2 regions of the Lactococcus sp. LG1074 genome follow, and region 1 is predicted to be linked to the other one. Evidence: predicted binding sites of a transcription regulator. Region 1 holds the regulator's gene; the other holds the start of a gene.

Region 1 (5,484 bases):
AATTGAATCCCATAACTTACGTACTGGTCAGCTTAATGACGAAGAGTGGAACCAATATTTTATTGCTATGGGGACACTTTCGAAAGCAAGTATCTACATTGATGATACTCCAGGGATTAAGATTACAGAGATACGGGCACGTTCTCGTAAACTCGCACAGGAAACAGGCAATCTTGGTCTTATCGTGATTGACTATTTGCAGTTGATTTCGGGCACAGGACGAGAAAACCGCCAACAAGAAGTCTCCGAAATTTCACGTCAGTTGAAGATCCTGGCTAAAGAGTTAAAGGTTCCTGTCATTGCTTTGAGTCAGCTTTCACGTGGAGTAGAACAACGTCAGGATAAACGACCTGTCTTGTCAGACATTCGTGAATCTGGGTCAATCGAGCAAGATGCGGATATTGTCGCCTTCCTTTATCGGGATGATTATTATGACCGTGCCGGGGCTGACGATGATGATGAGGGCTTTAACGATGTCCCAGAAGTAGACAATAAAGTAGAAGTTATTATTGAAAAAAACCGTTCAGGAAGTCGGGGAACTGTCGAGTTACTCTTCCTGAAAGAATACAACAAATTTGCTAGTATTGATAACAGATATGAAGACTAGCATTTCTAGGGGTATTCGTGTTATAATGGATAAGATTTAAAATTTATAATGGTAAGCTAGGCGGAAAACGCCTGTCTTTGCATTTCTAGAGAAAAATTGGAGAGTAAAATGGATAACCAAAATCAAAGCCAAGAAGTAGGAAAAATTGTAGATATCAGAAAACAAGTTGAAGAACATGTTGGTCAAACCATTGAAATTACATCACAATTTGGACGTAAACGTGAAAATCGTCATAAAGTCAACTTGATTGAGACTTATGCCACACACTTTGTAATTGAAAATATTCCAGCACGTGGCCCAAAAACAACAGAGTCTTATCAATATGCTGACATTTTGACTCAAACAATTTTGATTCACTATCCAAATAAATAATTTGTTTATTGATGTAATCTATTTGTGAAGTTTTCTATAGCACGATTTGATGCGTAAAACTCTAGACAAAAGCTTCTGGGTGGCGTTGCTGTTCGTGGCACGAATCTTCACTGGAAAAACTTTTCAAAGCAAAAAAATATAAAAAATCCAAAGAAAGGAGTAAATATGACATCTTCAAGCCTATCAATGATGCCTGTCAAAGGTGGTTCAGGGAATGCTTTTGTTGGCGAAAGCGACAATAAGCGTGTTTTCATTAAAAAAAATTGTAGCCCCTTTTTGACAAGTGTGTATCTTGAAGGTATTACGCCACAAGTCTTATGGACGAAGCGTACAGCAGAAGGTGACATGTTAGCTGCTCAACCTTGGATTAATGGCCATACGTTGAAACCTTATGAAATGAATGATTCCCGTATTGGCGAAATTTTGCGGCATTTGCATCAAAGCGAAAAGCTTATTGAAGCCTGTAAAAAGTTAGATAACGAAGTCATGCTTCCAGCTGATCTTTTGAAACAAGTACTGAGTAAAAGTTCAATCTTTGAAACCAATGGCTTTCTCTCAAATGTCGTTGTGGAACTCTCAGAAAATCTTCCGGAGTTAAAAGAGGAGGAGATTACAGTTGTTCATGGTGATGTGAATCATAAAAACTGGTTGGTTGATGACGAAAGTGACAAAGTCTATCTCGTTGATTGGGATACGGTCCTTTTAAGCAGTCCTTTAGTGGATATAGCACATGTTCTAACACACTATATAAAACCAGAAAACTGGGAAGAGTGGCTCCATCAAGCAGGCTATAAAACAGCTAAAAATAAAAATATAGAACATGAATTAATCTGGTATGGAAAACTTTCTTTTCTACGTCAGATTTCAGAATATATGGCAAGAGAGCAGATTAAGGAAACAGAACAAGAAATTGCGCGTTTTCAGAATTTTTGCCGTTTATTTTAAAACTTAGAAAATAAAAATAGGAGGCTTGCCTTCTTATTTTTTCAATAAATAGGAGAAAAAATGCGCGTAAGAAATCGTAAAGGCGCTGCGGAACACTTAGAAAGTAACGCACATGTAGTTGTTGAAAATCCAGCAGACTTTAAAGGACGTTGGGCAGAGCGTTTTGGAAATGATCATCCCATACATATTGAAGTGGGTTGTGGAAAAGGCGGCTTTATCACAGGTATGGCTGCTCAAAACCCAGAGATTAATTATATTGCGATTGATATGCAACTATCCGTTTTATCTCACGCTTTAGACAAAGCTTTGGAAGCAAATCTACCTAATGTGCAAATGATGCTGGTTGATGGCGCAGCTTTAACAGAATATTTCGAGGATGCTGAAGTTTCACGTGTTTATCTGAACTTTAGCGATCCGTGGCCAAAAACCCGTCATGAAAAACGCCGTTTAACTTATAAGTCATTCTTAGAAACTTATGAACAAATCTTGCCACCAGAAGGCCAAGTCCACTTTAAAACAGATAACCGCGGTCTATTTGAATATTCATTGGCAAGCATGAGTCAATATGGTATGATTTTAGAAAAAGTCTGGTTAGACTTGCACGCAGATGAAGAATTTGCCAAAGTCAATGTAATGACAGAGTATGAAGCAAAATTCTCAAGCAAGGGGCAAGTGATTTACCGTTTAGAAGCAAAATTCCCAAAGAGAGGTTAAGCTATGAGATGCCCAAAATGTCAATCTGAATCGTCACGCGTAGTAGATTCACGTCAAGCTGATAATATGATTCGCCGTCGCCGTGAATGTGAAAATTGTGGAAATCGTTTCACGACTTTTGAACGGATTGAAGAAATGCCACTTTTGGTCATAAAACGTGACGAAACCCGTGAAGTTTTCAATCGTGATAAAATTATCACAGGAATAGTGCGCAGTGCTCGTAAGCGACCGGTGACGAGTGAATCCATTGAAAAATTGGTTGATCGTGTCGAACAAAGAGTACGCCGCTTAGAGAAAAATGAAGTACGTACCGAAGTTATTGGCGAATTTGTTATGGAAGAATTAATGGATTTGGATGATATTACCTATGTTCGTTTTGCAAGTGTGTACCGTTCCTTCAAAGATGTGAGTGAAATCGAAGATTTGCTTAAAAAGATAACGAAAAAAGACTAACGGTTCTAAAAAAAAAGAGAAATAAAAGGATGAACTATGAGACCAGGCGATTCATTTTCTATTCTAAATCGAGGAAAAATCAGCTTTGATGCCGATACTTTTTCGCTACTTTATTTGCCTATTATTGGGCGAGATGCTTTTGGACTTTATCAACTCTTGCGCGTTTTTTCGACGGGCAAGATTTCTCATTTTTTAGAGTATCTTGATTTTGGACTCCATCCTTTTATTGAAGCTTTAGAAAAACTTTCAGGGATTGGGCTCGTGCGGGTATTTGACCAACAACCGGGTTATCTTATGGAGATAAAAAGTCCTTTAACTTTTGAAGAATTTTTAGCAGACGAATTTTATAAGCAGTTATTGGTTTCACGCATTGGTGAAAATAAAGTTAAAGCTTTGGCAAAAAAACATGAACCTGATGCTTTAGAAATTACGAAAAAGTTCCATGAAGTTTATTCTGTTAAGTTTGAGCCGACACATACAGTCGTTCAAACAGAAAAATTTGATTTGAACTCTTTTAAGAGTATTATGGAAAACCAGCATCTGACTTTTGCAAATGAAAATCAGGATATCTTGACCCTGTATGGCTTGGCTGAAAAGTTTGATCTCAACTGGTATGAATTATTTAAAGCAGCCGAACAAACTGCCAATGCTGACAAGACTTTGAATACAGCCAACTTAACAAGAATGCTTGCCGGCAAATCTGAGCCTTTGCCTGCCTTATCGGAATTTCCTAAAGGCTTTCAGGATTTGATTGTCATCAGTAAAGAAGTGTCCCCGCGTGATTTTTTAAACAAGCTTAAACAACAAGCTGGTGGTTTTGCTTCGCAAGAAGAACTTAAGATTTTGAATAATTTAGACAAGCAAAATATTACAGATCAAGTACAAAATATTTTGATACACTATGTCTTGATTCAACAAGGGAATGCGAGTCTCAATGCTCGATTTGTTAATACTCTGGCAAATGATTGGCTGCGCCATAAAGTATATAATGCTGAAACAGCAGTAAAAAGAATACTGGAACGTCAGCAGCAAGCGGAACAAAAGCAAAAAAGCAATAAAAATTCTAAAAACTCAGGCAAGCTGGTCAAAAAAGCACCACAATGGTCCAATGCCAGCTACGTAAATACGACCAGTGCAGAAGATATTGCCAAGTTCGAGCAATATAAAGCTTCCCGTCGTAAGGACAAGAAGGAGAATTGAGCATGGAATCAATTGGAGAACTTTTGAGTAAGCGCCCAGATGTACGTGGAAATTTTGACAAGCTCGTCGCTGAAGTGATGAAAAATGAACAAGTTCAAGCTTTTATTTCTGAAAATCAAATGACTGAAGATGAAGTACAGCGGAGCTATTCAAAGTTTTATGAATTTGTTAAAGAGCGAAAAAAATTCGAAGAACATGAAAAAAGAGCAGCTGATGGCTATGAGCCTGTCTTGATTATGAACCATGGTTACGCAGATGTTTCTTATCAAACGACAGCAGAATTAGCCCGCCGTCAAGAAGTGAGCAATCAATTGCGTCGTGTTCAAATCATTGGTTTACCTAAAGAAATGAAGCACATTGATTTTTATGCGGATGTCTTCACAGACAATCAAAATCAATTTGACTTGTTCCGGAAAGTAGAAAACTTTATCGACAACTTTCCTCAAGAAAAAGGGCTTTATATTTATGGCGATTTTGGCGTAGGAAAATCCTTTATTATGGCCGCTATGGCAAATGAGCTTTCAAAAAAAGGCGTTTCCACTACTTTATTACACTATCCCACCTTTATTTCTGACCTCGATTTTGACAATGCCAAACATTGGGTCAATGAAATTAAAAAAGTTGAAGTATTGGTCTTAGACGATATTGGTGCCGAACTCAATAATGCTTGGGTGCGTGACAGCATTCTTCAAGTTATTTTACAGCATCGTATGCAAGAAAATCTTCCGACATTTTTCACCTCAAACTTGAATATGATAGAGCTTGAGCTACATTTGGCGGAAACTAAAAAAGCGGATGAAATCTGGCCAGCAAAACGCGTGATGGAGCGTGTGAAGTATTTAGCGTCTGAAGTTCGTTTAGAAGGAGTAAATCGTCGACATGAATGAGACAATTGATCTGATGATGCAACACAGTTCTGTACGTAATTTTACGGATGAAAAAATACCAGAACATGTATTAAAAACGATTATTGATGCGGGACGGGCAGCACCAAACTGGAAAAATTTCCAATCTTATTCGGTGGTTCTTGTGCAATCCCAAGAACAAAAAGATGCAATTTTTGCCCAACAGCCCCAAAAAGCCATTAAAAATTGTGCTGCTTTTTTGGTTTTTGTGGGAGACCTTAACCGAGCCAAAACAGCAGTCGAAATGAACGGTGGTGAGTTTCAACCAGAAGGTGTAGAATCGCTCCT
Region 2 (5,484 bases), 270 kb from region 1:
AAAGAAATTTGGTCATCATGAGGCAGATGTACTTTTAGGAACACAAATGATTGCGAAGGGACTGGATTTTCCTAATGTGACACTGGTCGGTGTGATTAATGCGGACACTGGTTTAAATCTCCCCGATTTTCGAGCAAGTGAGCGCAGTTTTCAGCTGCTCATGCAAGTTGCAGGACGTGCTGGGCGTGCGGATAAAAAAGGTGAAGTTATCATCCAAACATTTAATCCAGGTCACTATGCGGTTAAACTTGTTGCTGATCAAGATTATGAAGCCTTCTACCGTCAAGAGATGTATTACCGGCAACAACTTTCTTATCCGCCCTATTATTTTACGGTTCAGATCTTAGTTAGTCATAAGGATGAGGATACAGTTGCAAAAAAAGCTTATGAGATAGCAAGCATAATTAAGGCCAGTTTATCAGAGAAGGCTAAAATATTAGGACCAACTCCAAAACCTATTGCACGAACACATAATCTTTATCATTATCAGATACTGGTGAAGTATCGTTTTGAGGAGCAACTGGAAGAAGTCTTAAATCAGGTCCTTGATTTAACACAAAAACGTGAAAATAAAGATGTTAGAGTTCTTATCGATAGTGAACCCCAAAGTTTTGTATAAAAATGACAAGCTACTTGTCGTTTTTTTTGTGGAACATTGTCTGAATTTTATCAGGTTTTCATTGCTTACATTTTTAAAGTTAGCACTATATGTTGTGTTGTGTTATAATTAAAAATGCCTTTAACCACTACATGTTGTGTTTGTGCGTTGGAGCGATTTTGAACAAAAAAAGTGTGTTCATGAGATCAATGAACCTTTTCAAATAGTATTCTGGGAGTAAGAATACAAAAAGTTAGGAAGGAAAAAATGGCAGTGTTAGTATTAGCTGGAACAATTGGAGCTGGCAAAAGTTCACTTACAGAGATGTTAGCAGAAGAGCTGGGAACAGAGGCGTTCTATGAGAGTGTAGATGATAATGAGGTTTTGCCTCTCTTTTATCAAGATCCACAAAAATATGCCTTCTTGTTGCAAATCTATTTTTTAAATAAGAGATTTGACTCGATTAAAAGAGCACTTTCGCATAACAATAACGTGCTTGATCGTTCAATTTATGAGGACAGTTTGCTTTTTCACCTGAATGCAGATTTGGGACGAGCAACAGAGATTGAAGTAGAGGTTTATGATGCTTTACTGGAAAATATGTTAGAGGAAATCAATACGCTAACTTTTAAAAAGCGCCCTGATTTATTGATTCATGTAAGTGTATCTTTTGAAAAAATGTTGGAACGTATCCAAAAAAGAGGACGCGAATTTGAACAATTGGAATACGATAGTTCATTGTATGGCTATTATCAAGAGTTAAACAAGCGTTACGAAAAATGGTTTGAGGATTTTGATATTTGTCCTAAAATTCAGATTGACGGCGATAAGTATGATTTTGTTGAGGATGAAGAAGCAAAATTGTTTGTCCTTGAACAAATTAAAGATAAACTCGCAGAAATTGAGAAGGAGAACAACAAATGAATCTGACTGTTTTCTTATCGGCTCGTGATGGGAAAAATCCGACACATTTATTACGTAGCAAGAAACTCGGTGAAGCGATAACGCGTTGTGGACATACCTTAGTTTATGGAGGTTCCCAAGAAGGATGTATGGGTGCTGTATCAGATGCGGTGCTAGAGAATAAAGGACAAGTTATTGCTGTTTACCCGGATGGGGTTTTGCCTTTAGAACCACCTCGCCAAAATGCAACAGAGCTCTATCTGGCCAAAAATATGGATGAACGCAAGCGCAAGTTGATTGATCTGGGCGAAGCATTTATTATTTTGCCTGGAGGATTTGGGACAATGGAAGAAGTTTTTCAACTCTTGACAGAAATGAGTATTGGGCAAACAGCAATTCGCCCAGTTATTTTCATTGATAAAGACTTTTATCTTCCTTTATTTAATATGATTCAACAACAAACCCAAGAAGAAATGTTATCTTTAGAAGTTTTAGAAGCCGTTCATCTTGTTGAAACAACCGAACAAGCAATGGAGTTATTAGGAGATTTAAATTATGAACAAGCCATTTGAACAGGCAGTAAAAGTATATCTTGCAGCACCCTTTTTCAGCGAGAGTCAAATTCAAAAAGTGAAAAAATTAGAAGCAGCACTTGCAAGTAATGAAACAGTAGCGTCTTATTTTAGTCCGATGCGTTGCCAACGTCCAGAAGGATTAGCAGAGGATATTGAGCCATTTACACCAGTGTGGGCAAAAGCTACGATGGAAAACGATGTTAAAGAAGTTGAAGCTGCTGATGTGATTGTTGCCATCTTGGATTATGATGGCCAGGATACTGATTCGGGCACTGCATGGGAATTAGGCTATGCGATTGCGAAAGGCAAACCGACTTTCTTAGTACGTTTTGAGGAAGATGTACCGGGAAATATTATGCTCACAGAGCGAAATACCGCCTTCTTTACCGAAGCTGAGCAAGTAGAAACATATGATTTTATGGAAGCTCAAACTATACCTTATACCGGCAAATATATATAGTTATTATTTATTTTTTATTCATTTCGGGGCGAACAAATAACAAAAAGAGAGGTATTGATTTTCTCTCTTTTTTCTTTTTTATCGTAAAGAAGAGTTATGCTGAGTTGAAAGCCTATAATTAAGGGTATGAAAAGGAATAGGGAGTAAGAAAATGTTATAATAAAGGGCACACATTTTTTATAGGATAAGAAAAAATTTTTTATGAAAAATAAAAGAGGAGGATAAAGAGCACGAGTAACCTGTTCAAGGAAATTATCATGAACTTGAAATATTAAGAAAAAGGTTTAGACAACGTGTTAAAATAATACTATGACAAAAACGAAAATCATATTTATGGGGACACCTCAGTTTTCTCAAACGGTTTTGCAAGGATTAATTGATAGCCAACGTTATGATATTTTAGCTGTGGTGACGCAACCAGATCGTAAGGTGGGACGTAAGCAAGAACTTCGACAAACACCTGTAAAAGAGTTAGCATTGAAAGCTAACTTGAAAATTTTACAACCAGAGAAATTATCTGGTTCACCTGAAATGGAAGAATTGTTAGCCTTTGGCGCTCAAGGTGCAGGTATTGTAACGGCAGCCTTCGGACAATTTTTGCCGGGGAAATTGCTTGATGCAATGGCTTTTGCGGTAAATGTTCACGCGTCTTTATTGCCTAAATACCGTGGCGGAGCACCTATTCATTATGCAATTATGAATGGCGAAAAAGAAGCAGGCGTGACCATTATGGAGATGGTTAGAAAAATGGATGCAGGCGATATGGTTGCAAAAGCTTCTACTCCGATTTTAGAAGAAGATAATGTAGGTACAATGTTTGAAAAATTAGCTGTTGTCGGTCGTGATCTTCTTCTTGAAACACTCCCTCTCTATGTTGCAGGAGAAATCAAGCCAGAAGCACAGGATGAAACGCAAGCTACTTTTTCGCCAAACATTAGTCCTGAAGAAGAAAAAATAGACTGGACAAAAAATAATCGTCAAATCTTTAATCAGATTCGTGGTATGAATCCTTTCCCTGTGGCACATACCACATGGAATGAAGGGCGTTTCAAAATCTACAATAGTCGTCCCATTGACACAGACAAACACGGACAGCCTGGCGAAATCATTGACAAAACAAAAAAATCGCTCGTAGTGGCAACAGGTTCTGGTGCCTTAGAACTTTTAGAAGTACAGCCGGCTGGAAAGCCCAAAATGGATATTGTTAGTTTCCTCAATGGTTTAGGACAGAAAGTAAATATAGGTGATCAATTTGGCAAGTAATGCAAGACAAGTCGCACTCGATGTGCTTAATGATATTTTTGGGAATGATGCGTATGCGAATATCGCCTTAGATAGAACGTTACGTGAGGTACAACTTTCGGACTTAGATCGTAATTTTGTAACGGCTTTGGTCTATGGTGTAGTGTCCAAGGAAAAACTTTTGGAGTGGTATCTAGAGCCTTTCTTTAAAAAACAACCGAAACCTTGGGCCAAGATGCTTTTGATAATGACTATATATCAAATCCTTTTTATGGATAAAGTGCCAACTTCAGCTGCGGTTGATGAGGCTGTTAAGATAGCTAAACGTAAGGATGGACAGCAAGCAGGAAACTTTATTAATGCTGTTTTACGTAATTTTATGCGGTCAGAACGCCGAAATGAAGAACCAAAAACTTGGGAAATCAAATATTCTATGCCGAAACTTCTTTTGGATAAAATGGTACGTCAGTTTGGTGGGAAACGTACAGGAATGATTTTAGAGAGCTTAGAAAAACCAAGTAAAGCCAGTCTCAGAATAATTGATCCTCAAGTTACTATTCCTGACACAGTTCCTTCAGAACTCTCGCCGGTTGGCCGTGTGGCAGACCATGGTAATTTTGCTCATAGCCAAGCATTTATTGAAGGAAAAATGACCATTCAGGATGAGACAAGTCAGTTGGTAGCCCCACAACTTGATTTAACGGGAAGCGAGCGGGTTCTTGATGCCTGTGCTGCCCCAGGAGGTAAAACAACACATATCGCTCAATATCTTGATACAGGACATGTTACAGCCTGTGATTTATACGATCACAAGCTAAAGCTCATTGAAGACAATGCGGAACGTCAAGGCGTGTGGGAAAAAATTACGACAGTCAAAGCCGATGCAACACAATTAGAAGAACGTTTTGCAGATGATGAGGACTTTGACCGCATCTTGGTTGATGCACCGTGTTCGGGTATTGGTTTAATTCGTCGCAAACCTGATATTCGCTATCGTAAAGAAAGCTCTGATTTTCTTAATTTACAGGAAATCCAACTAAGAATATTGGACAGTGCTTCGAAAAAGCTGAAGAAAAATGGTATAATGGTTTACAGTACCTGCACAATTTTTGATGAAGAAAACTTTGAGGTAGTCAATAAGTTCCTTGAGGCTCATCCAGAATTTGAACAGGTTGAAATTTCGCACGAAAAAGAAGATATTGTCACAGACGGTTGTATTTTCATTACACCGGAAATGTACCATACAGATGGTTTCTTTATTGCGAAATTCAGAAAACTTTAATTCTTTTATAAGGAGCAAAAGTGGAATATAGTATTTTATCAGACATTGGTATGAAACGTACTGCCAACCAAGACTTTGCAGGCACTTATGTTAACCGCGCAGGTTATCGTCTTTTTCTTTTAGCAGATGGTATGGGTGGTCACAAAGCAGGCAATGTCGCTAGTAAATTAACCGTAGAGGATTTGGGGAAATTGTGGTCCGAATCATTTTTTGATGATGGCACACCTGTTGCGACAATGGAAACATGGCTTCGCAATCAAATCCGTAATGAAAGTGAAAATATTGCAGATTTAGGTAAACTAGATGAATATCAAGGGATGGGAACAACTCTTGAAGCTTTAGTGATGCAAGAAGGACAAGTCATTTCGGCTCACGTTGGTGACAGTCGTACCTATCTCATTCGTGATGGACAATTGCAAAAAAT

What was found. Region 1 encodes NrdR, which represses ribonucleotide reductase genes. Its sites were predicted from a motif close to ACACNATATATNGTGT; they were not measured.
Region 2: a site for NrdR is predicted at 744-759, ahead of J0J36_RS08215 (deoxynucleoside kinase). Genes of this name have one in related genera too.

What each region holds. Positions count from the first base shown of each region.
Region 1 is NZ_CP071293.1:1,369,586-1,375,069, reverse strand. Features, by position in the region: gene dnaB (replicative DNA helicase) at 1-607, shown strand, start outside; gene J0J36_RS06785 (Veg family protein) at 716-979, shown strand; gene J0J36_RS06780 (phosphotransferase family protein) at 1,145-1,924, shown strand; gene trmB (tRNA (guanosine(46)-N7)-methyltransferase TrmB) at 1,985-2,638, shown strand; gene nrdR (transcriptional regulator NrdR) at 2,642-3,091, shown strand; gene J0J36_RS06765 (DnaD domain protein) at 3,128-4,291, shown strand; gene dnaI (primosomal protein DnaI) at 4,294-5,178, shown strand; gene J0J36_RS06755 (nitroreductase family protein) at 5,171-5,484, shown strand, end outside.
Region 2 is NZ_CP071293.1:1,635,422-1,640,905, reverse strand. Features, by position in the region: gene J0J36_RS08220 (primosomal protein N') at 1-619, shown strand, start outside; gene J0J36_RS08215 (deoxynucleoside kinase) at 866-1,522, shown strand; gene J0J36_RS08210 (TIGR00730 family Rossman fold protein) at 1,519-2,073, shown strand; gene J0J36_RS08205 (nucleoside 2-deoxyribosyltransferase) at 2,057-2,536, shown strand; gene fmt (methionyl-tRNA formyltransferase) at 2,846-3,799, shown strand; gene rsmB (16S rRNA (cytosine(967)-C(5))-methyltransferase RsmB) at 3,789-5,060, shown strand; gene J0J36_RS08190 (Stp1/IreP family PP2C-type Ser/Thr phosphatase) at 5,081-5,484, shown strand, end outside.